Regions from separate parts of the Variovorax endophyticus genome, predicted to be linked through region 4. Evidence: predicted binding sites of a transcription regulator. Region 4 holds the regulator's gene; each other region holds the start of a gene.
The links. The regulator sigma-54, encoded in region 4, starts transcription at its own class of promoters, with help from an activator protein. The targets are predictions, from matches to a motif close to TGGCANGNAANCTGCTTT.

Region 1: KV106_RS19005 (BMP family protein) is a predicted target of sigma-54. The motif match lies at 1,857-1,874, and genes of this name have one in related genera.
Region 2: KV106_RS08420 (pilin) is a predicted target of sigma-54. The motif match lies at 2,474-2,491, and genes of this name have one in related genera.
Region 3: atzF (allophanate hydrolase) is a predicted target of sigma-54. The motif match lies at 4,261-4,278, and genes of this name have one in related genera.

The regions. Positions count from the first base shown of each region.
Region 1 is NZ_JAHUTH010000014.1:7,511-14,557, reverse strand. It holds gene KV106_RS19015 (amidase) at 1-922, opposite strand, end outside; gene KV106_RS19010 (cysteine hydrolase family protein) at 958-1,755, opposite strand; gene KV106_RS19005 (BMP family protein) at 1,933-2,925, shown strand; gene KV106_RS19000 (ABC transporter ATP-binding protein) at 2,925-4,559, shown strand; gene KV106_RS18995 (ABC transporter permease) at 4,556-5,638, shown strand; gene KV106_RS18990 (ABC transporter permease) at 5,635-6,561, shown strand; gene KV106_RS18985 (hypothetical protein) at 6,607-6,957, opposite strand.
Region 2 is NZ_JAHUTH010000005.1:93,671-100,717, forward strand. It holds gene KV106_RS08410 (CHASE2 domain-containing protein) at 1-1,505, shown strand, start outside; gene KV106_RS08415 (3',5'-cyclic-nucleotide phosphodiesterase) at 1,532-2,335, shown strand; gene KV106_RS08420 (pilin) at 2,560-3,036, shown strand; gene KV106_RS40005 (pilin) at 3,089-3,547, shown strand; gene KV106_RS08430 (GspH/FimT family pseudopilin) at 3,857-4,369, shown strand; gene pilV (type IV pilus modification protein PilV) at 4,397-4,933, shown strand; gene KV106_RS08440 (PilW family protein) at 4,989-5,795, shown strand; gene KV106_RS08445 (pilus assembly PilX family protein) at 5,792-6,364, shown strand; gene KV106_RS08450 (pilus assembly protein) at 6,384-7,047, shown strand, end outside.
Region 3 is NZ_JAHUTH010000032.1:13,135-20,181, reverse strand. It holds gene KV106_RS32010 (ABC transporter ATP-binding protein) at 1-645, opposite strand, end outside; gene KV106_RS32005 (ABC transporter permease) at 642-1,469, opposite strand; gene KV106_RS32000 (ABC transporter substrate-binding protein) at 1,474-2,475, opposite strand; gene atzF (allophanate hydrolase) at 2,514-4,229, opposite strand; gene KV106_RS31990 (M48 family metallopeptidase) at 4,466-5,320, opposite strand; gene KV106_RS31985 (AmpG family muropeptide MFS transporter) at 5,410-6,789, shown strand; gene KV106_RS31980 (beta-ketoacyl-[acyl-carrier-protein] synthase family protein) at 6,917-7,047, shown strand, end outside.
Region 4 is NZ_JAHUTH010000005.1:263,057-270,103, reverse strand. It holds gene lptA (lipopolysaccharide transport periplasmic protein LptA) at 1-111, shown strand, start outside; gene lptB (LPS export ABC transporter ATP-binding protein) at 108-902, shown strand; gene KV106_RS09150 (RNA polymerase factor sigma-54) at 933-2,522, shown strand; gene KV106_RS09145 (phospholipase D family protein) at 2,533-4,125, shown strand; gene KV106_RS09140 (LysE family translocator) at 4,135-4,779, opposite strand; gene KV106_RS09135 (YceI family protein) at 4,802-5,443, opposite strand; gene KV106_RS09130 (YceI family protein) at 5,477-6,061, opposite strand; gene KV106_RS09125 (cytochrome b) at 6,058-6,669, opposite strand; gene KV106_RS09120 (ATP-binding response regulator) at 6,739-7,047, opposite strand, start outside.

The DNA.
Region 1 (7,047 bases), on a different contig from region 4:
GCCACGCCTCGTCGGGGTCCATCCTCTGCGCCAGCCGCGCGGCGGCCTGCGCGCGCCAGTCGCTCCAGCGCATTCCCTGTGCGGCATCGAGCGCCAGCGCCGCCTCGAAACGCGGCGCGATGGCGGCGCCGAAGCGCGGCCGCTGTCGCCGGATCCACGGGCCGACGTGGGCCTGGATCTCCAGGCCCTGGAGCACGGCATAGGCTTCGAACCAGTCTCGCCAGTCGCTGCCGCCATAGGCGCTGCGCTCGCTGTCGATGCGCATCAGACGGGCCCACGCGGCCAGCGGCTCGCGCACCGCGGGCTCCGCCAGCGCCAGCGCGTCCGTGGCTACGCACAGGCGCAGGGGCGGCGCGGGTCGGTCGCTGCCGATGCGGGCTTCGATGCCGAGCAGCGCATGGCCGGCGCGGCGCAGCAGGTCGGCATCGCGCGCGAACCACCCCACCGTGTCGTAGCTCGGTGCGAAGGGCAGGACCCCGTCGAGCGGGATCCGGCCGTGCGTGGGCCGCATCGCGGCGACCCCGCAGAACGCCGCCGGTACGCGCACCGAGCCGCCTGTGTCGGTGCCCAGCGCCAGGTCGACCTCCGCCCATGCGACCGCGGCGGCGCTGCCGCTGGACGACCCACCGGGCAGCCGATCGGGGTCGCGCGGATGGCGCGGCGCGCCGTAGTGGGCGTTCTCGCCCTCCAGGCTGAAGGCGAGTTCGTCGCTGATCGTCTTGCCGACGACCTGCGCGCCTGCGCCGCGCAGCGCGGCCACGCAGGGCGCGTCGTGCACGGCCGGCGCGTGGCTTGTGGCCCAGTCCGGGTTACCGCCGCCGGTGACGGCGCCTGCGATGTCGATGAGGTCCTTCACGCCCAGGCGCACCCCATTCAGCGCGCCAACGCCGGTGGCGGGCCGCTCGCAGCGGGGGCCGGGCATCCAGCCGCCTGATCCGTGCGCTGTCTCCGTGTGCATCAGGCGGGCAGCGCCGCGAGCACGGCGGCCGAGTCGGTCACGAAGCCGAAGCACTTCTTGACGTTCCAGATCGTCGCCTCGGTGCAGAAGTCCGGCGAGCTCGTGGCGCAGCAGTCGCTCAGCATCACGCAGCCGTAGCCCAGGAAGTTGGCGTCGGTGAGCGTGTGCAGCACGCACTGGTCGGTGTTGCAGCCCGCGAAGAGGATGCTGCGCACCCCGAGGTTGCGCAGGATGCTGTCCAGCGGCGTGTCCCAGAAGCCGCTGATGCGGTGCTTGTCGACCAGAAAGTCGCCTTCGTGCGGTGCGAGCTCGTCCACGATGGCCGCGGCCCACGAGTCCTTCTGCAGCACGTGGCCCTTGCCGCCGGGCAGCGGGTCGCCCAGGCCGACGCCCGTGCCGCTGTTCTTGTACAGATGGATCTGGTTGGGCGGCATGTTGGCCAGGTCCGGGCGGTTGCCCCAGTTGACCCAGACGACCGGCACGCCGGCGCGGCGCAGCCCGGGCAGCAGCTTCTGCAGCGGGGCGATCGGCGTGCGGTCCGCCGCATAGTTGCCGCCGATGTGGTCGACCCATCCGCCCTCGGTGCAGAAGTCGTTCTGCAGGTCGATGATGACGATGGCCGTGCGGCGCAGGTCGAGCACCACGTTCTGCGGCTGCGCCTGCACCCGGGCGCGCAGCGGCGCGGGCGGCTCCACGGACATATCGACCTCGCGCTCGCTGGCGACCCAGTAGTACTGCTGGCCCAGGCCCAGGGCGCCGTCGGGCCGGGCATCGGGAAGATAGGGGTGGCGTTTCATCAAAGGCTCCGGTGGTGTGCGGGCGAAGGGCGCATCGCCGCAGGCTGGTGCATTCGTTGCGGTCGCCGCACCGATATGCGGCAAAAAGTCGGCGAATTCACTGGCACTGTTATTGCGATGCGTTGTCGGTAAGTAATTGATTAGTTACTTAACCCCCCAACTAGCGAAAGGCATGCCATGCAGATTCCGTCTCCCTCCCGCCGCGCCGCCGTCCTCGCAGGCGTCAGCGCCTTCACCGCCCTCACCGCCCTCGTGCTGAGCCTGCCGGCCTCGGCCGCCGATCCGATCGCGGTCGGCATCCTCATTCCCGGATCCAAGTCGGACAAGGGATGGATGGAGTCCGGCTACGACGGCCTCGTGGCCGCACAGAAGGAGTACGGCGCCAGGATCAAGGTGCAGATGATCGAGAACATCAACTACGCCGACATGGAGCAGGCGCTGACCAACCTGGCCAGCAAGAACGCGCTCGTGATCGGCGTCGGCGGCCAGACCCAGGCCGCCGTGCTCAAGGTGGCCAAGCGCTTCCCCAAGACGCACTTCTCGATCGTCGGCGGCAACAAGGCCGAGGAGACGGCCAACGTGGCCGGCTACGACGTGAAGCAGGCCGAGATCGCCTTCGTCGCGGGCGCCGCCGCCGCGATGCTCTCGAAGAACGGGGCCGTGAGCTACGTGGGCGGCATGGAGATCCCTTCCATCGTCAACGCCGGCAAGGAGTTCGGCAACGGCGCCAGGTACATCAAGCCCGGCATCAAGTACTTCGAGAACTACACCGGCGACTTCGACAACGTGGCCAAGGCCAAGGAAGCCACGCTGGCGGCCATCGCGCAGGGCGCCGATGTGCACTATCACATCCTGAACCTCGGCCTGCGCGGCATGGAACAGGCGGCCAAGGAGAAGGGCACGAAGATCGTCGGCAGCTACACCAACCGCTGCGGCACCGATCCGCTCTATCCCGCCTACAGCATCACCGGCGTCGGCTATCAGGTGCAGTACGCCATCAAGGAGGCCGTCGGCGGTACCTGGAAGGCCGGCTACAAGCCCTTCGGACTGGCCATGGGGCCGAACGCATCGGACATGGTCATCTGCGGGGCGACCGACGAACAGAAGGCCAAGCTCGAGCAGATCAAGAAGGACATCCTGTCCGGCAAGATCAGGGTGCTGGAGGGTTGATGCGCGAGCGCCACGCCATCGGCCTCGGTGACGGCATCAGCGACGGCGGCCCGGGGTTCGCCGCAACGCCGGCCGCCGCGCCGCTGCTGAAGCTGGAGGGGCTGTCCAAGCGCTTCGGCGCGCTGCAGGCGCTGCAGGACGTCTCGCTGGCGCTCCATCCCGGCGAGGTCCACTGCCTGCTGGGCGAGAACGGCGCCGGCAAGTCCACGCTGTGCAATCTCATCTTCGGCGTGCACGCCGCGGACGCGGGCGAGATGACGCTGGCCGGCGGAGCGTTTCGCCCGCGCTCGCCGGCGGATGCCCTTTCGCACGGCATCGCGATGGTCCACCAGCACTTCAGCCTCGTGCCCGACATGACGGTGCTCGACAACCTGCTGCTCGGCCAGGTGCGCGGCGTGCTCGACCGCAAGGCCGGCGCGGCGCGTATCGCCGCGATGCGGGAGCGCTACGGGCTCGCGCTCGATCCGCATGCGAAGGTGCAGGACCTGTCGGTGGGCGAGCGCCAGCGCGTGGAAATCGTGAAGTGCCTGGTGCGCGAGCCGCGCCTGCTGGTGCTCGACGAACCGACCGCCGTGTTGCTGCCGCAGGAGATCGAGGCATTGCTCTCGGTGTGTACGCGCGTGGCGCAGCAGGGCTGCGGCGTCGTGCTGGTCACCCACAAGCTGGCCGAGATCCAGCGCGTTGCGCGGCGTGCGACCGTCCTGCGCGGCGGCCGCGTGGTGGCGCGCTCGGACGCGCCCGCACAGGACATCGACGCGCTGGTGCGCGCGATGATCCAGCGCGACCTGCAGGCGCCTGCCGCCACGCCGGTACGGGGGTCTCGTGCATTCCGGCCGGCACCGGGCAGCCCGGCGCGCGAGGCGGCGCTGCTGGCCGACGGCCTCTCCGTGCGCGACGCCGATGGCGTGGTGCGCCTGGACAACTTTACCCTGCTGGTGGAGCCGGGCGAGATCGTGGCCATCGCCGGCGTCGAGGGCAATGGCCAGAGCGAGCTGGGCGCGGTGCTTTCGGGAATGCTGCGTCCCACCGAAGGGCGCTATTTCGTCTGCGGCGAGGACATGACGCGCGTCACGCCGCGCCAGCTCAGCGCTGCGGGCTGCGGCGTGGTGCCCGAAGACCGGCATGCGCTGGCCTGCGTGACAGGCATGAACGTCGCAGAGAACATCATGCTCGACCGCCTGGACCGGTTCCGGCGCTTCGGCCTCCTCGACCGCGCGGCCATGCGCCGCGAGGCGCTCGACCTCATGCAGCGCTACGACGTGCGCGCTGCCAGCCCCGACGTGCCGTTCGGAGGCCTTTCGGGCGGCAACCAGCAGAAGGCGGTGCTCGCGCGCGAGCTCACGCTCGAGGGCCTGCGCTTCCTGCTGGCGGCGCAGCCCACGCGCGGCCTGGATGTCGGCGCGGTCGAGGCCGTCTACGGCCACATCCGGGCCGCCGCGGACCGCGGGGTCGGCGTGCTGCTCATCTCGTCGGAGCTCGACGAACTGCTGAGCGTCGCCGACCGCGTGCTGGTGCTCTACCGGGGCCGGGTGATGGGCGCATGCCCCACGGCGGACGCGGACCGCGCGCGCATCGGTGCCTGGATGGCCGGGCACCGTGACAAGGAAGATGTTGCAGAGGAGGTCGCCTCATGAGCGGTCCTGTACTTGCTTGGTCGCGGCTCAGGCCGACCCCTGCGCTGCAGGTTTCGGCAGCCGCCGTGCTGCTGGCCTTTGGCGTCGGTGCCTTGCTGATCGCCGCGCTCGGCGTGCCCGTGGGCGATGCGCTCGCCGCGTTCGCGGACGGCGCCTGGGGCTCTTCCTATGCGCTGGCCGCCTCGATCAACCGTGCGCTGGTGCTCATGCTGGTCGGCTTGGGTTTCATCCTGGCCGAGCGCGCGAACCTCACGAACGTGGGCGGAGAAGGGCAGATTGCCGTCGGCGGCATCACGGCCACGGCGCTCGCGCTGTGGCCACCAGTGGCGCAGCTGCCGTGGGGGCTGGCCTTCATCGTTCCGATGCTCGGCGCCTGCGCGGCGGGCGCGTTCTGGGGCGGCATCGCCGGCGTCCTGCGCGTCAAGATGGGCACCAACGAGGTCATCGCGACCTTGCTGCTTTCCTTCATCGCCATCTGGATGGTGTACGGCAGCGTGCAGTCCGAGCACCTGCTGCGCCGGCCGATGACGAGCAGCGCGACGCTGCCCGAGTCGCTGGAGATTCCGGTGGCGACCCAGCTGCCGCTGCTCACCGGCGATGCAGGCACGCCGCTGCATGTCGGCCTGGTGATCGGGGTGGTGCTGGCGGTGGCGGTGGCGCTGCTGCTCAACCGCACGGTGACGGGACTGCAGCTGCGCGCGACCGGCCTGAACCCGCGCGCGGCTCGCCGCGCCGGCATGCCCATCGACCGCCTCGCCATCGGCGCGCTCTGCGCAGCCGGCGCCTTCGGCGGACTTGCCGGCGCCTTCATGCTGCAGGGCGAGCAGTACACGCTCAAGGCCGGTTTCTCGTCGGGCTACGGCTTCGACGGCCTGGTGGTGGGCCTGCTCGCACGCGGCAGCGCGACCGGCGTGGTTGCGGGCTCGCTGCTCTTCGGCTTCCTGCGTTCGGGCGGGATCAACATGGAAATGGTGGCGCAAGTGCCCACCGCCCTGGTCGTGGTGATCCAGGGTCTCATCATCGTGACGCTCGCCGGGGCAGCCATCGGCATCCAGCGCATGGAGGCGCGACGCAAATGATCGATCCCGAACTGGCCGCCGTCTTCGTCGGCTCGAGCATCCGGCTCGCCGCGCCGCTGCTGCTCGCCGCCACCGGAGAGCTCGTGAGCGAACGGGCCGGCGTGCTCAACATGAGCGTGGAGGGCCTCATGCTGGCCGGCGCCTTTGCAGGCGCCACCGCCTCGTGGGCCACCGGCTCGCCGTTGCTCGGCCTGCTCTGCGGCGTGCTGTGCGTGCTGCCCATCGCGTGGCTGCAGGCCTTTCTGAGCATCACGCTGCGCGCCAACCAGATCGTCACCGGCATCGGCATCAACATCCTGGTGCTCGGCGCGACCACCCTGGGTTACCGGGCGATCTTCGGCAGCCGCTCGCGCGCCGAGATCCCGGGCCTGGACAAGTGGGCGCCACCCGGCCTGTCGGAGATCCCGCACCTGGGCGAGCAGGTCTTCCGGCAGGCATGGCTGCTCTATGCCGCCATCGTGCTGATCGTGTTGGTGGGCTGGGTGATGCGCGCCACTGCGCTCGGCCTGGCGATCCATGCTGCGGGCACGTCGCCGCAGGCGGCGAGCCATTCGGGGTTGAAGGTGAGCCGCATCCGGTACGGCGCTGTGCTGTTCACCGGCTTCATGTCCGCGCTGGCGGGCTGCTTCCTGTCGATCGGTGACATCCACACCTTCACGGAAGGCATGACCGGCGGCGCCGGCTACCTGGCGATCGCGGCGGTGATCTTCGGCAACTGGCGCCTCGGCCGGACCGTGATGGCCTGCTGTCTCTTCGGAGCCGCCACTGCGCTGCAGTTCCAGCTTCCTGCGATGGGCATCGAGGTGCCCAGCGCCTTGCTGATCGCCTTGCCCTACGTGCTCGCGCTGCTGGCGGTGGGCGGGCTGGTCGGTCGACAGGTTGCGCCCGCAGCGCTCACGAAGCCGTTGCCCGCGCAGGGCTGAAGCGCAGGTGCCGAGGATGCGGCCCTGCACGCGAGGCCGCCGGCCTCAGTCGCGATCCTCGTAGTAGCGGCGGTACTGCTCGCGCTCCCACTGGCGGCGGCGCCATTCGCGACGCTCGGCACGGCGCTCTTCCCAGCGTTCGGCGCGACGTTCCTCCCAGCGCGCGGCCGGGTCGTAGTAGACGGGCGGCGGAACAGAGTAGACCGGCCGCGGAGCCTGGTAGTAGGTCGGCGCCGGATAGGTATAGGCGGGGGCCGGCTCGCTCACGACCACGCCGGGGACGTTGATGCCAACGGACCAACTGGTGCCGGCGTTGGCCGTTGCGGCGACGGTCAGGGCGCCGGCGGCAACAAGGCCTGCGGCGGCAAGCTTGAAGACGGCTCGCGAGAGAATCATTTTGTCAACTCCAGAGGGCGGGGATCGCCCTGATGCGCTTCCAACGGACGGCGACCCGATACTGCGCACATCGCGACGGTGAAGAACGTT
Region 2 (7,047 bases), 170 kb from region 4:
ACCGGCTCGCCAACGGTTCGCCGCCGGTGCTGCCCGCGCTGGTGCCCGGCAGTCCGGTCGCGCAGCTCGAGTCGCTGCGCATCGGCGAACTGCGCGTGCCGGTCGACCGCAATGCCAGCGTGCAGGTGCCGTTCCGCGGCCCGGGCGGCAGCCGCGGCGGCTCGTTCCGCTACGTGGCGGCCGCCGACGTGCTCGAGGGCCGGCTCGCGCCCGAGGAGCTCAAGGACAAGATCGTGCTCGTCGGCGCCACCGCGCCCGGCCTGCAGGACCTGCGCGCCACGCCCGCGGCCCCGTCCTTCGCCGGCGTCGAGGTGCATGCCAACATCGTCTCGGCGCTGCTCGACGACCGCCTGCTCGCCGTGCCCGACTACGCGCCCGGCTACGAAGTATTGAGCGTGTTCGTCGCCGGCGTCGTGCTGGCCATTGGCCTGTCGCTGCTGCCCGCGCTGCGCGCCGTGGCCTTCATGCTCGCCGTGGCCGCGGCGCTGGTCGGACTCAACACCTGGCTCTACGTCGCGCATGGCCTGGTGCTGCCGCTGGCCTCGGCGCTCGCGATGGTTGCGCTCGCCTTCCTGCTCAACATGAGCTGGGGCTACCTGGTCGAATCGCGCGCGCGCCGCGGCCTGGTGCAGCTCTTCGGCACCTACGTGCCGCCGCAGCTCGTCGACGAGATGCTGGAGCGCCCGGGCCGCTACAGCATGCGTGCCGAGAGCAAGACCATGACCGTCATGTTCTGCGACATGCGCGACTTCACGCGCTTCTCGGAGCAGATGTCGCCGGCCGAACTGCAGGCCTTCCTCAACACCGTGTTCAGCCGCCTCACCGACGTCATCACCGCGCACCGCGGCACCGTCGACAAGTACATGGGCGATTGCGTCATGGCCTTCTGGGGCGCCCCGCTCGAGACGCCCGAGCACGCCAGCCTCGCCGTGAATGCCGCGCTCGACATGGCCGAGGCGGTGCACGACATCAACCGCATCCACCGCGCCACCGGCCGGCCCGAGATCAGCATCGGCATCGGCATCAACAGCGGCGTCATGAGCGTGGGCGACATGGGTTCGGCCGCGCGGCGCAGCTACACCGTGGTCGGCGACGCGGTCAATCTGGCCTCGCGCCTCGAGGGGCTCAGCGGCCACTACGGCGTCGAGATCGTCGCCAGCGGCGCCACGCGGGAGCTCGCGCCGGCCTATGTCTGGCAGGAGCTCGACAGCGTCTTCGTCAAGGGCCGGGCCCAGGCCGTCGCCGTGTTCACGCCGCTGGCCGTCGCCTGGGACGAGGCGGCCGTCATCGCCGTGCGCGAGGCGCACCGGCTCGAGCGCTGGGCCGAGGTACTGGCCGCCTACCGGCGCCAGGACTGGGCCTTGGGCCGAAACTTGCTGGACCCCCTCCTCGTGGCCGATGCCAAAAAAGTCCTTTACCAGCTCTACGCGCAGAGATTAGCCTCGATGGCCTTGCGCCCGCACGACCCGTCGTGGGACGGTGCAACCCGGTTCGAAACCAAATGACAGACACAGACAAGGGGTCTCTCACAATGCAGGTTCGTGTGCTGGGTTGCTCGGGCGCTATCGCCAAAGACTGCCGCACCACCTCTTTCCTGGTCGACACCGACCTGCTCGTCGATGCCGGCACCGGCGTCGGCGACCTCACCCTCGACGAAATGGCCGGCGTCGACGACATGGTGCTCACGCACTGCCACCTCGATCACATCGCCGCCCTCCCCCTGATGCTCGACGCCGTCGGCGGCCGCCGCACCCGGCCGCTGCGCGTGCATGCGCTGCGCGCCACCATCGAGGCGCTGCGCGCCCACGTCTTCAACAACATCATCTGGCCCGACTTCGAGAGCATCCCGAGTCCCGAGACCCCCTTCGTCACCTTCCACGACATCGCCGTCGGCCAGACGCTGCTGCTCGGCAGCGCCACGCCCAAGCGCATCGAGGTGCTGCCGGCCGTGCACACCGTGCCCGCCTGCGGCTTCGCCGTGAGCCGTGCCGATGGCGGCGCCCATTGGGTCTTCAGCGGCGATACCGAGCGCAACGCGCCGTTCTGGGACCGGGTCAATGCCCTTGAGGTCGCGATGCTCGTCATCGAGACGGCCTTCAGCAACCGGGAGCAGGCGCTGGCGGAGCGCAGCCTGCATCTGTCGCCGACTATGCTGGCCGACGAACTGGCCCACATCGATCCGGGCAAGGACTATCCGATCTACATCACGCACACCAAGCCGGCCGAGACCGAGGAGATCATGAGCCAGATCGAAACCTTGGCGGGGCGGAAGGTGCGGGGATTGGCGCAGCGGGACATCCGCTGGCTGAAGGCGGATGGGATCCTGACCTTCTGAGTTCGGACGTTGCGCGACGCGGGTGACATGACAAATTTGTCGCCATGTGTCGCATCTTGATACACCTTCTGTCACATGCAGTAACGCGAATGTGGTCTGGGGTGACGCGTTAGGTCGCCGATGGGGCGGGAAATCGGGTGGCACGGATGCTGCGGAAGCTTCCTCGCTCCGGGGGGAGGACTCCCGGGAGTGACAACCAACCCAACCAACCTGGAGTTAGTGAAATGAACCGTCGTTCCATCGCACGCAAAGCGCAGAAGGGTTTCACCCTTATTGAATTGATGATCGTTGTGGCGATCATTGGCATCTTGGCTGCAATTGCTATTCCTCAGTATTCGAACTACACCTCGCGTACGCGTTCCGCGGCGCTGGTGGCAGAACTCGCTGCTTACAAAACAGCTGTTTCCGTTTGCTATAACGATACCCTTACCTTGACGGGTTGCAGCGCTGGTACAAATGGAATTCCGCCTGCAATTGCTGCTGGTGGCGCGGGTGCAACTAAGAATCTCTTGACTGTCGGTGTAACCGATGGCGTTATTTCGGGTACTGGCGGCGGTACGACTGCTGCGGGTGCGGCAATGGGCTTCACTGATACGCCCACCATCACTGCTGGTGCATCAGCAATGACATGGTCTATGGGCACGTCGACTATTTGCGATGCCACTCGCGGTCTGAAGCCTGGCCAGGGCGATTGCCCCTAATCTTTTCTTCATCAGAAAGCCGCCTTCGGGCGGCTTTTTCAATGAAGTCATCGTGAATCGCTACTTTCAAGTCATATGTCGCGGATTCACCTTGGTCGAGTTAATTGTGGTGATCGCTGTTATTGGGATTCTCACTTCCATAGCGGCGGCTCAGTATTCCAACTACGTATCAAGGACTCGGGCAAGTTCGGCTGCCATCGAATTGAAAAAAATGAAACAGGCGGTGAGTCTATGTGCCATGGAGACCGATATTTCAAATTGTGATGGTGGTAGCTTTGGCATTCCCTTGGCTGCTAGCTTTGCTACGACCAAAAATGTGCTGTCGCTCGATAGCATCGTTGGAGGAGTCATCACTGCGACCATTGGGGCAACGGATTCGGCTGGAGCGCCGTTAACAGTCATTTTGACTGGCAGTATAAACCCAGTAGGTGCGAATATCCTTTGGGTTAATAGTGGAACCAGTTGCGAATCTCCTCGTGGATTTCGTTCTGGAACTGGCGACTGTTCGTGAGTGGTGCAAATTAAATGATTGATTTTCGCCGAAATGTAATTTACTAGGGCAAAAAGAGATGAGAGAACTCTGAGGGGGAAATTCGAGAAATGGCCCGAGAGCAATTTTGAGCATCTGAGGAGAGCGCTCGCTAGCTCGAAGAACTGTCATGGAAGGGGAGCTACGGTTCGGATCCAGATGAACCTGCGAGTAGACGACGTTCATTCCGAACGCTTTCGGACGAACGGCTACTTAAAGGTGCGTGAATGGTGTCGTTAGGAGGAGGACAAACGTTACCATCGGAAACATTCATCACTTACGCGAACCACTGTGGACCAATGGTTTCTCGCTCGCCCTACGAGCGCACGTATTTCCCCAAAAAGAGCCTATCAAGGCTTTTCCCTGATCGAAGCCATTGTTGTTGTGGCTTTGGTAGCCATTCTCGCTTCGTTGGCCGCCCCCATGTTCACTGGCGCAATCGCCAATCAGCGCGTGAGATCTGCTGCCCAGGAACTGCAGACGTTGCTCCAGTTTGCCAGAGCTGAGGCAGTCTACAAACGCAAACAGATCACTGTCGTGCCTAGCGCTAGTCAGAAGTGGCAGGCGAGAGACAGCATCGCCGTTCTTCGGGAGGTCGCTTTGCCCGAAGTTGTCAGCGTCGAGCCTGTCTCTGACAACGGGGTAGTGTTCTCTGTTGAAGGCCAAGCCAAGCCCGTCTCGGGTACCGCCCCCTACAAGATTTCGATCTCTGCCACCAATGCCTCACGCATGCAGTGTCTTAGCGTGATCGGCACCGGCTTGGTTCGGCTGGAGAGCATTGCAAGCGGGCAAACCTGCTCTTGAAGTCTCCAGGCTTTCTCGGATTTGCCCATGCGTACCCATCAGCTTCAATCGTCTTCGTTCCAACAGTCCGGCCTAAGCCTTATCGAGGTCCTGGTCGCCGTCCTGCTGGTCAGCATCGGCCTGCTCGGTGCCGCTGGCATGCATGTGCGCGCCATTGGTTTTACCGCCGACACCGAACGACGACAGATGGCGGCCATGGTCGCTTCCGAGCTGATGGAGACCATGCGCGGCGACACGCTCACGGTGCTGGACGTCACCGGAACGCCGAAGGCGGATCTCGGCGGTTACCTGAAAGCGGGAGGGACCGAGTTGGCGGTCGTCACAGCGGCGGACTGCAAGCCGCTGGCGGCGGAACCCGCCAAACGGTTGGGCTGCTGGGGTGCGCGCGCCAAGCAACTCATGCCCGAGTTGCCGAATGCCCTCATTACAAGCAATTTCATTGTCGGCTTGACCTCGGGCACTGGCGTGATCTCGGTCACCGTGGCCTGGCCGGCCAAGAAGGGTCAATGTCTGGATGGAACCGACAATGAGTTTTGCTCCTACACGCTGCGGTCGAGGCTCTGAGGCCATGGCACGCACATGTCCGCAGACGCGTGGCCGCGCCATCCGTCGGCCTCGAATGGCTGAGCGTGGACTTTCGCTGGTGGAGGTCATGGTGGCGATGGCCGTCGGGCTCATCATCGTGCTGATCGCCACCACGATCTACGTCGAAGGACTGCGAAACTTCGGCTTCCGTACCGGCCAGAGCGAGAACCTCGGCAATAGCCGCTATGCGCTGGGTACGTTGGACAGCGAATTCACCAAGGCAGGTTACCGCCGCGACCCGACGCAGCCGATGGATGAGGCCTTTCCGGCCGATGCGGCCGCGCTCGCCAATGGCTGCCAGTTCGCGGTGGGCCAAGCCATGTATGCGGTCGACGCAAGCACTTTGTGCATCCGCTATCAGCCGCGCGACAACAACGAAAAGGACTGCGCTGGCTCGGCCGCTGGCATTGGCGGTCTCAAGGCTTATGAAGCGCCGCCCGCGCCGGCCTTGGGCGCAGGAATGTTTGCCGAAAAATTCTTTCTCGATGGCGGCAAGCTGGTTTGCCAGGCCGGTAGCCAGTCCACGGACAAGCAGGAAGTCGCCGACGGCGTGCGCGGGGTGCACTTCGAATTCGGTGTCGGCAAAGGCAGCGATTCTTTCGCCGAGCGACGAGTCGAGGAATACAAGACAGGCACGCTTGCGACCGACGACGTCATCCGCTCGCTGCGCTACGCGATCCTGCTGGCGAGCACCGCCGAGAAGCTGACGGGGGGCATGGACTCCTCCGCCTGCGCCAGTTGGGAAAGCGTGGGCGGTGCCGCCGCCAACTGCGACACCAGCAAGGGCCAGCTTTATCAGCTTGCCAGCGGCTCCCTTACGTTGAGAAACCTGATGCCATGAGCGCACCACGTCACTTCCTGCTCACTTCACCACGGAAGCGCCAACGTGGGGCTGCATTGTTCGTTGCCATGATCATGGTGCTGCTGGTGCTGATCCTCGCCGTGGTCGGCATGCGCACCATCACGCTGGAGTCGCGCATCGCCGGCAACATGCTCGAAAGTCAGCGCCTGCAGGAAACGGCGGACGGCGCGTTGCGCGAAGGCGAGCGCATTATCCAGAAGTACGGAATTTCGTTGTCCAAGTGCGCCACTGGCACGACGAATCCCGTTGACGTTGCCAAGCCTTGCTATGTGGGCGAGGCGCGTACCGACACGCTGGGCCTGAACACCTCGTTCACCGTCAAGAAGGCGGCCGATGGTTTTGCCGATCCTTATGGCTTCTGGTACCCGCGTTATGTCTCCACGGTCTGTCCTCCGGGATCGAGTGCAACGTCGGCGCTGGAGTCCGCAACCACCGGCTGCACCGAGTTCTACGAGCTCAATGCGCAAGCTACCGCCAGTACCTCCGTGCAGGCTTGTGGGCCGGATGCTTATTGCCTGCGTTCCACGGTCAACCTTTTCGTCAAATAAATCCTCGAGGAGGGCTGTGATGGCTCGTTCCACCCGTACCGATCGCTCGCCTTTTCGCGTTTTCCACACCGTTGGCCTGTTGACGGCGGGCGTAGCCATGCTGTTCGGCCAGCACCTCGCCACCGCGCAGGATGCCGGCGACACGGGCCTGGCGCAGACGCCGCTGTTCGTGAGCGAAAGCAATCCGCCGCTCAACATGCTGGTGATGGGGCGCGACCACAAGCTCTATTACGAGGCCTACAACGATGCTTCCGACCTCAACGGCGACGGCGTGATCGACGTGGGCTACAAGCCCAACCAGATCGACTACTACGGGTATTTCAACAACAACGTCTGCTACCAGTACAGCACCGACAAGTTCACGCCATCCGCGGCCGCCACCGGAGCCAAGAGCAAGATCTGCAACGGCACCACCTGGAGCGGTGACTTCCTCAACTACCTGGCCACGTCGCGCATGGACGCCATCCGCCGGGTACTCTATGGCGGCACGCGTGTGGTCGACACCACGACCAGCACCGTGCTGCAGGGAGCCTACGTACCGCGGGACGCGCACTCTTGGGGCAAGGCTTACGATCCCGCACGCGACGGCACGGTCTACAACATCAGCGACTACGCGCCGCTGACCCAACCGGCGCGCGGGACCCGCCACCTCTTTGCAGTGACCACCTTGGGGGAGAGCGACG
Region 3 (7,047 bases), on a different contig from region 4:
CGAGACCAGCAGCATGGTGGTGCCGGTCTGCATGAACACCTCCTGCAGCTTCTCGCGGATGAACAAGGTCATCTCGAAGTCGAGCGCCGAGAAGGGCTCGTCGAGGAACAGCACCTCGGGATTCGGCGCGAGCGCGCGCATGATCGACGCGGTCTGCTGCTGGCCGCCCGAGAGCTCGTAGGGAAAGCGCTTGAGGTCGAACTTGACGTCGAAGGAGGCGACCAGTTCCTCCATGCGGCGATCGACCTCGGCCTTGCTGCGGCCTTCCAGCTTCAGCGGATAGGCGATGTTGTCGATGGTGCGCATCCACGGGAACATCGCCTCGCGGTAGTTCTGGAACACGTAGCCGATCTTGGTGTCCTTGCGCTGTTTCCCGTCGAACAGGATCTCGCCGCTGTCGATGGGAATCAGCCCCGCGATCATGTTGATCAGCGTGGACTTGCCGCAGCCGTTGGGCCCGAACACCGAGACGATGCGGTGCTTGGGGATGTCGAGGTCGAAGTTCTCGTACAGCGGCCAGCCCGCGAAGTACTTGGTGAGGCCGCGGATCGTGATGTGGGTGCCCGCCGGGCCGGGCTTGAACACCGGCTTGGGCACGTCGGCATACACCGGGCCGTTGACGACGATGTCGGGCGTGGCTTTCATCGGCCGCTCCAGTGAACGATGCGGCGCTCGGCCACGAGGAAGAGGATGTTGAGCACGTAGCCCAGCGCGCCGGCCGCGAGGATGGCCGCATACATGCTCTTGACGTTGAGCACCTGCTGCGCGTCGATGATGCGGTGGCCCAGGCCGTTGTCGGAGCCGATGAACATCTCGGCCACGATCACGATCACCAGCGCCATCGAGACCGCCGAGCGCAGGCCCACGAAGCTGGGCTGCAGGCTCTCCCACACCAGCACGTCCTTGAAGATCTGCCAGCGCGAGGCGCCCATCACGCGCGCCGCCATCACGCGCTGCTTGCGCGCGTTGATCACGCCGTAGGCGCTGTTGAACACCACGATCAGCAGCGCGCCGAAGGCCGCGATCGCCACCTTGTTGATGTCGGACACGCCGAAGATCAGCAGGAACAGCGGGATCAGCGCCGACGAGGGCGTGGAGCGGAAGAAGTCGATCAGGAACTCGACGCTGCGGTAGGCGCGCTCGTTGCTGCCCAGCAGCACGCCCAGCGGCATGCCGACGATGGCGGCGATCGCGAAGGCCTGCACGGTGCGCCACACGGTGACGGCGAAGTCGACGAGCAGCGGCCCGCCGGCCAGGCCGGTGATGAGCGCGGCCACGGTGTCGGCCGGCGAGGGCAGCAGGATCGGCTTGATGAAGCCGAGCCGCACCACCAGGTCCCAGACGATGAACAGGACGACCGGCCCGATGGCCGGCAGCCAGCGCTCCCAGGCGGGCGCCTTCGGTGCCGCGGAGGCGGCGTTGCCCGCGGGCGGTGCCCAGGGCGAAGCGGTGGTGCTGCTGTCGGCCATGGCGTCAGGCCTTGTAGAGCAGGCCGTCCACCAGGACCTTCTTCTCGAAGATCCCCTTCTCGGTGAACAGGTCGTAGAACTTCTGGAAGTAGGCGACGTCGCTGGGCTTGAACTCGTTGTAGAGCATGTACGAGGCCAGCGGCACCTCGGCCGTGAGCTTGCCCTCGATGGCGGTGTAGCCCTTCATGTACTGGCGCGCCTCGTCGGGCTGGCTGCGCACCAGCTCCACGCCGCGCGCATAGGCGGCGATGTACTTCTTCGCGGCGTCGGGGTTCTTCTTGAGGAACTCGGTCGTGAGGCTGGCGGCGCCGCCATGCCAGGGCGCCATCGGGTCGCCGAGGATGTAGCGCGCGACCACGCCGGCCTCGAGCACGCGCGTGGTGCCGTTCATGCGGCCCACGGTGCCGGTGGGCTCGAGCGTGTAGCAGGCATCGACCTGCCCCGCCACCAGCGCGGCCACGTGCTGGCCGATCGGCAGCTCGCTGACCGACACGCCCTTGGCGCCCGCGCGCTCGAGCATGGTCTTGCACAGCGTGACGTTCTGGATGCCCGGGCCCGAGGCCACCTTCTTGCCCGCGAGCTCGGCCATGGCCTTGATCGGGCTGTCCTTCGCGACGATGAACTCGTCGAGCACGAACTTCGCGTTGCTCGGGTTGGTGCAGAAGATCTTGAACAGGCCCGGCTGCGCGATCTCGCCGATCGCGAGGTTGGCCGAGCCGGTGCCGTTGGCGCTGCCGTCGCAGCGGCCCGCGAGCATGGCTTCCATCACCTGCTGCGCGCCCGCGAACTTCTGCGGTTCCACGTCGAGCCCCGCTTCCTTGAAGAAGCCGCGCTCGACCGCCGCGAAGAAAGGCAGACCCGCGGCCACCGGCCAGAAGCCGACGCGGATCTTCGGTGCCGCCTGGGCGCGCACGATCGCCGGCGCGGCGAGCACCGCGAGGCCGGCGGCGCCGGCCTGCAGCACCTGTCGGCGCGAGGCGGAGGAAGGAAGGTCGGAGATGGACATGGAAGACTCCTCGGTCTGGGTTCGAAGACAACAGGGATTCAGGCGGCGCGGCTCGCGAGATAGGCGCGCCAGCCGCCATGGCGCGTGACCTCTTCCGCACCGGCCAGCGCATGGCCCTCGCAGATGAAGCCGTGCACCCAGCGGCCGTCGGCCAGCTCGACGCTGCCCAGGCCCAGCGGCGCGGGGATCAGCGCGAGGAAGCCGCCGACCTCGGCCAGCGGCAGGTCCCACACCTCGAGCGCGATCGCGGCGCCGCCCTCGGCGCTGCGCTGCAGGCCGGGCTTGGGCGGCACGGTGCCGGGCAGCGCGTACAGCCGGTAGCGCGGCGCGGTCTGGATGGCTTCGCGCAGCACGGCGCCGCGCTCGGTGAGCTGGCCGTTGAGCGGCATGCCGCTGAGGTGCGCGCCGACCACCGCGATCGGCAGCGTCGCGGCCTGCGCCGGGGCGAGGCCACGGATCGGCCGCGGCGCGGGCAGCGGCTCGCCGGTCGCGCCCTGCGCGAGGCCGGTGGCGTGGTGGTAGCGCTGGCCCAGCTCGGCCAGCGCGAGGTCGCTGCCGCAGCGGCCGATCAGCGTGATGCCGAAGGGCAGGCCGTCGGGCCGCAGGCTGCTGGGCACCGAGAGCGCGGCGTAGTCGAGCAGGTTGACGAAGTTGGTGTAGGCGCCGAGGTTGCGGTTGAGCGCCACCGGGTCGGCGCGCATCGCGTCGCGCGTGTAGTGCGTGGGCGCGGTGGGCACCAGCAGCACGTCGATGTCGCGCCACATCGGTTCGGCCTGCTGCGCGAGCGCGCGCAGCCGGGTCTGGGCCTCGAACACGTCGGCCGCGTTGTAGCCGCGGCCCTGCGCGAGGATGCCGCGCACGGGCTCGACGACCTCGGCCTCGTGGCGGTCGAAGAAGGCGCGCACCGCGGCATAGCGCTCGGCCACCAGCGCGCTGTCGTAGAGCAGCGCGGCGGCCTCGGCCAGCGGCGCGAAGGGCACGGTGACGGCCGTGCCGCCCAGCGCCTCGAGGCGCCGGCGCGCGTCGGCGAAGGCGGCCTCGGCCAGCGTGTCGCCGAAGAAGGCGAGGCGGTCGGGCACGCCGAAGCGGAAGGCGGCGGGGAAGGGCTCGGCATCGAGCGCGATGTCGCGCGAGTAGGGATCGCGCGCATCGAAGCCGAGCGCGGCCTGCAGCACCTCGACCGCGAGCGCGACCGTGCGCGCGAAGATCGAGACGCAGTCGACGCTCTGCGCGGCCGGCACCACGCCGGCGGTGCTCAGCAGCCCGCGCGAGGGCTTGAGGCCGACGATGTTGTTGAGGCCCGCGGGCACGCGGCCCGAGCCGGCCGTGTCGGTGCCGAGCGCGAAGTCGGCCTCGCCGGTGGCGACCACGCGGGCCGAACCCGAGCTCGAGCCGCCCGAGACATAGCTGGCATCGAAGGCATTGCCGACCTCGCCATAGGGCGAGCGCGTGCCGTTGAGGCCGCAGGCGAACTGGTCGAGGTTGGTCTTGCCGAGCAGCGACGCACCGGCGTCGAGCAGCCGCTGCACCACGGCCGCATGGGCGGCCGGCAGGCGGTCGAAGGCCGGGCAGGCGGCGGTGGTGGGCACGCCGGCGACGTCGATGTTGTCCTTGACGGCGAAGCGCAGGCCCGCGAGCGGGGCGGGGGTGGTAGCGGGCGTGGCTTCCCGCGTGTCGTCGTTCTCGCGCGTCAGCGGCTGCGCGAAACGCAGGATCCACGCCGCGGCGGCCGGGTCTTTCTCGTCATGCACCATGATCAGGCATCCAAACTTGTGTACAAGTCGAGATGCAAGCGGCGTGCCAGCGTGCACGGGCCGCTGCCGACGCGCCTATGGCATCAGCCGCTCAAGTATTTATGTATGGCTCCCTCCCCCGCTGGGGGAGGGTTGGGGTGGGGGCACCGGGCCTTGCCATCGTTGCGGGCCTTGTCCACCGCCCGGTGCCCCCATCCCGGCCTTCCCCCAGAGGGGGAAGGAGGAAGACAGGGCGCTCAGCTCTTCTTGGCGTCCCGGTACAGGTTCTCCACCTTCGGCAGATTCGCCTGCAGCTTGGCGATCCGGTCCGGCCCGCTCGGGTGCGTCGAGAGGAAGCTCAGCCCGCCCTGGTTCTTCGAGGCCGTGGCCATCTTGTTCCACAGCGAGACCGAGGCCTTCGGGTCGTAGCCGGCGCGCGCCGCGAGCTCCAGGCCGACGAGGTCGGCCTCGGTCTCGTCGCCGCGGCTGAACTTGAGCGTGAGCAGCTGGGTGCCCGCGCGCGCCGCGAGGTCGCCGACCTGCCCCAGGCCGAGCAGCTGCGCACCGATCGAGAGCGCGGCGCCGGTGCCCGCGCTCTTGGCCATGCGGGCGCGCGCATGCTCGCGCAGCGCATGGGCCATCTCGTGGCCCATCACCATCGCGACCTCGTCGTCAGTGAGCTTGAGCTGCTCGAGGATGCCGGTGAAGAAGGCGATCTTGCCGCCCGGCAGGCAGAAGGCGTTGATCTGCTTGCTGCCGATCAGGTTGACCTCCCACTTCCATTGCCGCGCACGGCTGTTCCAGGGCGTGGCGAAGGGGATCAGCCGGTTGGCGATGGCGCGCAGCCGCTGCAGCTGCGGATTGCCGTCGCCCGCGAGCGCGTTCTTGGCGCGCGCCTGCTCCAGCAGTTCGCCGTACTGCTGGCCGCCCGCGGCCTCGATGCGGTCGGCCGGCACGAGGTTGCGCGCCACCGAGGCATTGCCGACGTCGACCTGCGCGAGTGCCGGCCCGCTCAATGCCGCGCCGGCCGCGGCCAGCAGGAAGGCGCGCCGAGGCTGCCAGGCCGAGGCATGGGAGAGGACCGGGGCGGAGCGATCGCAGCGTGTGCACATATGGGGCCGGATGATAGGAACAAATGAAGACGCCTTGGTGGATGACCCGGCGGCCGACCGGCGCGGCACTCATGGACAATCGCTCCCACATGTCTTCCGTCCCGCCCGCCGAATCCACCGCCGCCGGTTCGCCGCCCTGGCGCGACGCCCTGAAGGTCTACCTCGAACCCGCCACCTTGCGCATGCTGGCGCTGGGCTTCTCGGCCGGGCTGCCGCTGCTGCTGGTGCTGGGCACGCTGAGCTTCCGGCTGCGCGAGGCCGGCATCGACCGCGCCACCATCGGCTACCTGAGCTGGGTCGGCCTGGCCTACGGCTTCAAATGGGTGTGGGCGCCGCTGGTCGACCGGCTGCCGCTGCCGCCGCTGACCACGCTGCTCGGGCGCCGGCGCGGCTGGCTGCTGCTGGCGCAGGGGATGGTGATCGCGGGGCTGGTCGGCATGGCGGTCAACGATCCGCGCCAGGGCCTCGTGCCGATGGTCTGGTGCGCGCTGCTGGTGGCCTTCGGCTCGGCCACGCAGGACATCGCGCTCGACGCCTTCCGCATCGAGTCGGCCGAAACGCGCAAGCAGGCGGCGCTGGCCGCGGCCTACCAGACCGGCTACCGGCTCGCGATGATCTGGGCCGGGGCCGGGGTGCTGTGGGTGGCGGCCTGGGCCGAGGTCGCGCCGGCCGCGCCGGCGGTGGGCGCGGCGGCCGGCGCGGCCTACCAGAATGGCGCCTGGAAGACGGCCTACCTCGTGATGGCCGGCTCCATGCTCGTGGGCGTGCTCACGGTGCTGCTGTCGCCCGAGCCCGCGAAGCGCTCGCTGTCGGCGCCGCGCAATGCCGCCGAATGGCTGCGCGACGTGCTGGTCGAGCCCTTCGCCGACTTCATCCGCCGCTACAAGTGGCAGGCGGTGCTGATCCTGTCGCTGATCGCGATCTACCGCATCAGCGACGTGGTGATGGGCATCATGGCCAACCCCTTCTACGTCGACATGGGCTTCACCAAGGACGAGGTGGCCACGGTCAGCAAGATCTACGGCGTGGTCATGACGCTGGTGGGCGCCTTCGTCGGCGGCGTGCTGTCGATGCGCCTGGGCGTGATGCGGGTGCTGATGCTGGGCGCGGTGCTCAGCGCGGCGAGCAACCTGCTGTTCGCCTGGCTGGCCTCGCGCGGCCACGACCTGACGGCCCTGATCGCCGTGGTCTCGGCCGACAACCTCGCGGGCGGCATCGCCTCGGCGGCCTTCATCGCCTACCTCTCGAGCCTCACCAACATCAGCTACTCGGCCACGCAGTACGCGCTGTTCAGCTCGCTGATGCTGCTGCTGCCGAAGTTCATCGCCGGCTACTCGGGCGTGTTCGTCGACGCCTACGGCTACAGCACCTTCTTCTATGCCACCGCCCTGCTCGGCGTGCCGGTGCTGGTGCTGGTGGCGCTGGCCTCGCGCACGCTGGCCGCGCGCCCGGACAGCGGGAAATCCTGACCCGGCCCCATAGGAAACCGCCGACACGGCCCCACCCCCGCAACTGGTAGGCTTTGCGCTGCTTCCCCCAGCCCCGACCACTAGAACTACTCCTCCAACCGCGTCACCGCCCAGCCACGTCCACACCGTGCCCGCCCGCATTCCTCCCCTCCAGATCAGCGCCTACACGGCCACCTCGGCCGTCGGCGTCGGCAAGGAGCCGCTTGCCGAAGCGCTCGAACATTCGCGCAGCGGCCTGCGCGCCAACGACTTCGGCCC
Region 4 (7,047 bases):
GCCTCGGCCCCGGCCACGCGCCGTCCCGCGGCCCCGGCGCCCACGCCGGCCCCGGGCGCCGGCCTGCGCCCGAGCACCACGCTCAGCGGCGAAGCGGAAGAGCGCAAGTGATCGAAGCCGCCGGAACCCAGGAAGCCAACGGCGTGCCGGGCAGCCGCCTCGTCGCGCGCGGCCTGCAGAAGAGCTATGGCAGCCGCAAGGTGGTCAAGGACGTCTCGCTCGACGTGCAGAAGGGCGAAGTCGTCGGACTGCTCGGCCCCAACGGCGCCGGCAAGACCACCTCGTTCTACATGATCGTCGGGCTGGTGCGCGCCGACGCGGGCGAGATCTCCATCGACGGCGAGCCCATCGCCCACATGCCGATCCACCGCCGCGCGCGCATGGGCCTGAGCTACCTGCCGCAGGAAGCCTCGATCTTCCGCAAGCTCACGGTCGAGGAGAACGTGCGCGCGGTGCTCGAGCTGCAGCGCGAGCCCGACGCCAACGGCCGGCCGCAGGCGCTGTCGAAGCAGCGCATGGAAGAGCGCCTGTCGGAACTGCTGGCCGACCTGCGCGTCGACCACCTGCGCGATTCGCCCGCGCTCGCGCTGTCGGGCGGCGAACGCCGCCGCGTCGAGATCGCGCGCGCGCTGGCCACCCAGCCGCGCTTCATCCTGCTCGACGAACCCTTCGCCGGCATCGACCCGATCGCGGTGATCGAGATCCAGCGCATCATCAGCTTCCTGAAGGAACGCGGGATCGGCGTGCTCATCACCGACCACAACGTGCGCGAGACGCTGGGCATCTGCGATCACGCCTTCATCATCAGCGACGGCCATGTGCTGGCACAGGGCACGCCCTCGGAGATCGTCGACAACGCCGAAGTGCGCCGGGTCTACCTGGGCGAGCACTTCCGCATGTGATGACCCTCGCGCCAGCCATTTCCTGAGGGCATGAAACAAGGCTTGTCGCTGCGCGTTTCGCAGCATCTCGCGCTGACGCCTCAGCTGCAGCAGTCGATCCGACTGCTGCAGCTCTCCACGCTCGAACTGAGCCAGGAGGTCGAGCAGATGCTCGACGAGAACCCCTTCCTCGAGCGCACCGCCGAGGAAGCCGCGCGCGAGGAATTCGGCCTCGACGCCGCCGACACGCCCGCGCCGCGCGAGGACACCGAGCGCGAGGCCGAGAGCGACTACGCGGGCGCCGCGCCCTCGACCTCGACCACGTCCACCGAGACCGCCTCGTCGTCCGAGGCCGAGCCGGCCCTCGACTCGCCCGAGCGCGAGCCCGACTGGGAAGGCGACGGCACCGTCGACATGGCGCCCGACGACAGCGAGTGGGGCAGCGACGCGCCCGCGCGCAACAACAGCAGCACCGGCGACGACGAGCGCGCCGATGCCACCGAGCTCGCGCGCAGCCAGGAATCGCTGCAGTCCTTCCTGCACCGCCAGGCGCTGAGCCTGCGGCTCAACGAGAACGACAGCGCTGCGCTGCGCTTTTTGATCGAGTCGCTCAACGACGACGGCTACCTCGAGGATTCGCTGCCGGCGCTGGCCTCGGGCCTCGCGGGCGACGACAACGACCAGTTCGACGAGCTGGTGCACCACTTCCAGGTCGCGCTCGGCCTGCTGCAGAGCCTGGAGCCCGCGGGCGTGGGCGCGCGCGATCTCGGCGAATGCCTCGCGATCCAGCTGCGCGCGCTGGCCGACGAAGACGAGACCGAGGAAGAAGAGCTGGTGCGCAAGACCGCGCTCGCCATCTGCAAGCAGCCGATGGAGCTGCTCGCGCGGCGCGACTTCAAGCGCCTGGCCACGCTCACGCGCACCAACGAGGAACTGGTGCGCTCGGCGCTGCAGGTCATCGCGCGCCTGGAGCCCAAGCCGGGCCGCCGCTTCGTCGACGTCGAGCGCAACATCGTCATTCCCGACGTGATCGTCACCAAGACCGGCCGCGGCACCAACGTGAAGTTCCGCGTCATGCTCAACCCCGAGGTGATGCCGCGGCTGCGCGTGCACGACATCTATGCCGGCGCGCTCAAGTCGCACAAGGGCGAGGGCAGCCAGGCGCTGTCGCAGCGGCTGCAGGAGGCGCGCTGGTTCATCAAGAACATCCAGCAGCGCTTCGACACCATCCTGCGCGTGAGCAACGCCATCGTCGAGCGGCAGAAGAGCTACTTCGTGCACGGCGAGCTCGCGATGCGCCCGCTGGTGCTGCGCGAGATCGCCGACGAGCTCGGGCTGCACGAATCCACCATCTCGCGCGTGACCACCGCCAAGTACATGGCCACGCCCTTCGGCACGGTCGAGCTCAAGTACTTCTTCGGCTCGGCGCTGGGCACCGAGACCGGCGGCAATGCCTCGAGCACCGCGGTGCGCGCGCTGATCAAGCAGTTCGTCGGTTCGGAGAGCGTGAAGAAGCCGCTGTCGGACAGCCAGATCTCCGAGATGCTCAAGGAGCAGGGCATCGAGTGCGCGCGCCGCACCGTCGCCAAGTACCGCGAGGCGCTGCGCATCGCGCCCGCCAACCTGCGCAAGGCCCTGTAGAAAGCCGCCGATGGCCCGACGCCTGCTGTCTGGGCTCTGGATGTCCGCCCTCGCGGCCACGCTGCTGGCCGCCGGCTGCGCCTCGTTGCCCGACGAGGCCCCGCGCACTCCCACCAAGGCCATCGCCGTGTCGAAGGACACCGCGCTCGGGCGCATCGCGCTGGCCGCGCAGCCCGACCCCGACCTCAGCGGCTTTCGCCTCATGCCCGGCGGCGACTTCGCCTTCGACACCCGCATCCAGCTCGCGCGCCGCGCCCAGCGCACGCTCGACGTCCAGTACTACCAGATCGAGAACGACGAGACCGGCCGCTACCTGCTGCGCACCCTGCGCGACGCCGCGCAGCGCGGCGTGCGGGTGCGCGTGCTGATGGACGACCTCTACACCGCGGGCGAGGACGAGCTGCTGCGCGGCTTCGCGGCCACGCCCAACGTCGAGCTGCGCCTGTTCAACCCCTTTCCGGCCGGCCGCGGCAGCCTGCTCGCGCGCTTCACAGCCTCGCTGTTCGACTTCAGCCGCGTCAACCGGCGCATGCACAACAAGCTGTTCATCGCCGACGGCGCGATGGCGGTGGCGGGCGGGCGCAACATCGGCAACCAGTACTTCCGGCGCACCGCGGGCGAGAACTTCATCGACCTCGACACCTTCGTGACGGGCGCGCTGATCCCGCGCCTGGGCAGCCTGTTCGACCAGTACTGGAACAGCCCCTACGTGCGGCCGGTCGAGTCGGTAGTGGCGAGCGCATTGCCTCCCGACGAACTGCGGCGCCGCTTCGAGGCCGCCACCGGCCCCGACACCACGCCGCCGCCGCCGAAGCCCGCGCCCAACGACCTGCTGGGCTACGGCCCGATCGCCGAGGACCTCGATGCCGGCCGGCTCGGCCTGATCTGGACCACTGCCGAGGCCTATGCCGATTCGCCCGACCGCGTGATCGGCAAGACCGCCTCGTACGGCGGCGTGCCGCTGCTCGACGTCGACAGCGTGCGCTACAACGTGGTCGAGCAGATGCGCCGCGCGCGCAGCGAGGTGACCATCGTCTCGCCCTACCTGATCCCGGGCGCTGCGGGGCTCGAGGTGATGAACGAGATCCGCCGGCGCCAGGTGAAGATCAGCGTAGTGACCAACTCGCTCGCCGCCACCGACGAGCCGCTGGTGCACACCGCCTACCGCCGCTACCGGCCCGAGATGCTGCGCCTGGGCGCCGAGCTCTACGAACTCAGCACCAACCGCACCCGCCGCAGCGTGCGGCTGGGCCTGTTCGGCACCTCGGTCGGCCGGCTGCATGCCAAGTCGGCGGTGATCGACCGGCGCATCCTGTTCGTCGGCTCGATGAATTTCGACCCGCGCTCCGAGGTCCACAACACCGAGATCGGCCTGTTCATCCGCAGCCCCGAGATGGCGCAGCAGGCGCTGAAGCTGCTCGAGGTGCTCAAGCAGCAGGGCGCCTACAGGCTGCGCTTCGCAGAAGGCAGCGACTCGCGCCTGGAGTGGGTCAGCGAGGAGGCCGGCAAGACCACGGTGCTGAGCGAGGAGCCCGACTCGGGCTTCTGGGATCGCACCATGCTCGAACTGCTGGCGCCGCTGACGCCCGAGAGCCTGCTCTAGGAATCGGCCTCAGGTCCCGCGCACCGCCGACCACACCAGTCGCAGCCCCAGCAGTCCCATCACGCCGCCGGCCGCGCGGTCGATCCAGGTCTTGTAGCGCAGGTAGGCCGAGCGCGGCGCCGCCGACGACAGCGCGAGCGCGACGATGGCGTACCAGCCGGTCTCGATGCAGAAGATCACGGCCGGCACCGCGAGCGCCAGCACCAGCGGCACCTCGCGCGGCAGGAAGGCCGCGAAGATGCTCGCGTAGACCACGGCCGTCTTCGGGTTGCTGACCTGCGTGGCCAGTCCGAGCAGGAAGGTGCGCTTGCCGCGGCCGCCCGAAGCGGCGGGCGTGCCCGCCTCCGGCGCCATCGCGAGCGGCTGCCGCGCGCCGCGCCAGATGCGGATGCCCAGGTAGACCAGGTAGGCGCCGCCGAAGCCCTTGATCGCGAGGTAGAGCGCCGGCACCGCGAGGAACGCGGCCTGCAGCCCAGCGAGCGCCGCGATCGCGAACACCAGCCCGCCCGCGCCCATGCCGAGCGCGGCCGCGAGGCCGTCGGCACGCGAGGCCACGGCCGTGCGCGCCACCATCACGAAGCTCGGGCCCGGGCTCATCGCGCCCACGGCCATGGCGCCGGCGATGCCGAGCAGGGAAAGGGTGCTGTCGATCATCGGGAGTGCTCTCTTTCGGAATTCATTGCTGCACGTTGACCGCCTCGACCTGCACCAGCAGCTTCACCTTGTTCTCGAAGCCGAAGTTCAGTCCCCAGGTGATGCCCCAGTCGCTGCGCTCGACGGTGGTCTCGAAGTCGCCGCCGCAGACCTGGCGGTTGATCAGCGGGCTCAGGTAGCAGTTGAAGCGCACGGCCTTGAGGGTGACGGGCTTGGTCTGCCCCATCAGCGTGAGCGTGCCGGGCACCTCGGCCACCTTGTCGCCGCTGAAGGCGATGCGCTCGGCGACGAAGCGGCCGGTGGGGAATTCGGCGACGTTGAAGAAGTCCTTGCTCTGCACGTGCCGGTTCAGCAGGTCGACGCCGGTGTTGATCGAGCTGATGTCCATGGTGATGTCGACCTTGCCGCTGGTGCCGGTGGCATCGATCTGCACCGAGCCGTCCTTGGTGCTGAAGCGGCCGCGGTTGGTGGTGGTGCCGTAGTGGCCCATCTCGTACATCACGAAGGTGTGGGTCGGGTCGACCACGTAGCTGGCGCCCTTGACCGGGCCGCCCGCGGGCTTGGCCGCGACGGGCGGGGCGGTGTATTCCTGCGCGGCGGCAAGGCCGGACGCGGCGAGCGCGAAGCCCATCAGGGCGGCGGGAAGCAGTGTCTTGTTCTTCATGGCGAATGCTGCATGCGGGAGAAATGTGAAGGGTCAGGGCGCGCCGAGGCCGTCGACGACCAGCTTGAAGCGCACCTGCACCTCGTTGGCGATCACCGAGGTGTCGGTCCATTCGCCGTCGCCGACCTTGTAGTCGATGCGCTGCAGCACGAAGCTGCCGCTGGCCACCGACTGGCCGTTGGCGGCCGGCGCGATCGTCACGGGCACGGTCAGCGGCCTGGCGATGCCCTTGAGCGTGAGCTTGCCGGCCATCTCGAAGCGGCCGTCGCCGAGCGCCCTGATGGCCGTGGTCTGGAAGCCGGCCTGCGGGAAATGCGCGGCATCGAACCATGGCGCCTTGGGCAGCTCGGCATCGGTCATCGGAATGCCGAAGGCCGCGCTCGCCGTGTCGATCTGCAGCGCCACGCTGCCGCCCTCGGGCTTCCTCGGGTCGAAGGCGATGCGCGCGTCGAACTTCCTGAACGAACCCTCGACCGGCACGCCCATCTGTTTGCTCACGAACACGATCTGGCTTTTCTCGGGCACCAGCCGCGCGAGGGGCGGCTCGGCATGGGCCGCCGGAAGGAGGAGGGTGGCGAGCGCCAGCGCGCCGTGCCAGCGGTGAAGAAGGGAAGTCATGCGTCGGGTTTCCTGGAAGTCGACGACGGCCCGGGCCACATGCGCCGCAGCAGGCCGTCGCGCGCGATCCACTGGTGCTTGACGACGGCCGCCACGTGCAGCACCGAAATGGCGGCCAGCAGGTAGGCGCCGGCCCGGTGCAGCGGCTGCAGCCAGTGCTCGGCGAGCGCGCGGTCCACGGGCACGAAATCGGGCAGCGGCAGCACGCCGAACCACACCACCGGCACGCCGAGCGCCGAGCTCTGGGCCCAGCCCAGCAGCGGCACGGCGAAGAACAGCAGGTACATCAGGCGGTGGCTGGCCGTGCGGCCCGCGCGCTGCCAGCGCGGCATGGCGGCCCGCACGAAGCCGGGCAGGCCGGGCGGCGGATGGCCGAGGCGCCACAGCAGGCGCACGGCGGACAGCAGCAGGATCGCGATGCCGGTCCACTTGTGCCAGCTGTAGAAGCGCACGCGCTGCGGCGAGAACGGCAGCCCGGTCATGTACAGGCCCAGCCCGAGCGCGCCGAGGATCAGCAGCGCCAGCAGCCAGTGCAACCCGATCGCGACCGGCGTGTAGCGGGCGGCCTTCGGTTCGGCGAGGGTCGGGGCGGAGGGGGCGCTGGGCATCGGCGGGCGGGCCGGCATCGGAGATGGCGCGCAGCATAGCTCGGAACGCCGCGCCGGGTGGCGCGGGGCTCAGCGCTGCGCCCGCCGCAGCAGCGCATGCAGCTCGGCCGGCTGCACCGGCTTGCGCAGCGCATGCCAGCCACGCTCGTTGGCCAGCCGCTGCGTGGCCTCGTCGATGTCGGCCGACACCAGCGAGATGGCCAGCGCGGGCTTGAGCTGCTGCAGCCGGGTGGCCAGCGCGATGCCGTCGAGCGCGCCCGGCAGCCGGATGTCGCACAGCGCGAGGTCGAGCGCCTGCAGGTCGGCCAGCGCCAGCGCCTCGGCGGCACTGCCGTAGACGCGCGGCTGCGCGCCCCACTGGCGCAGCAGCGACTGCAG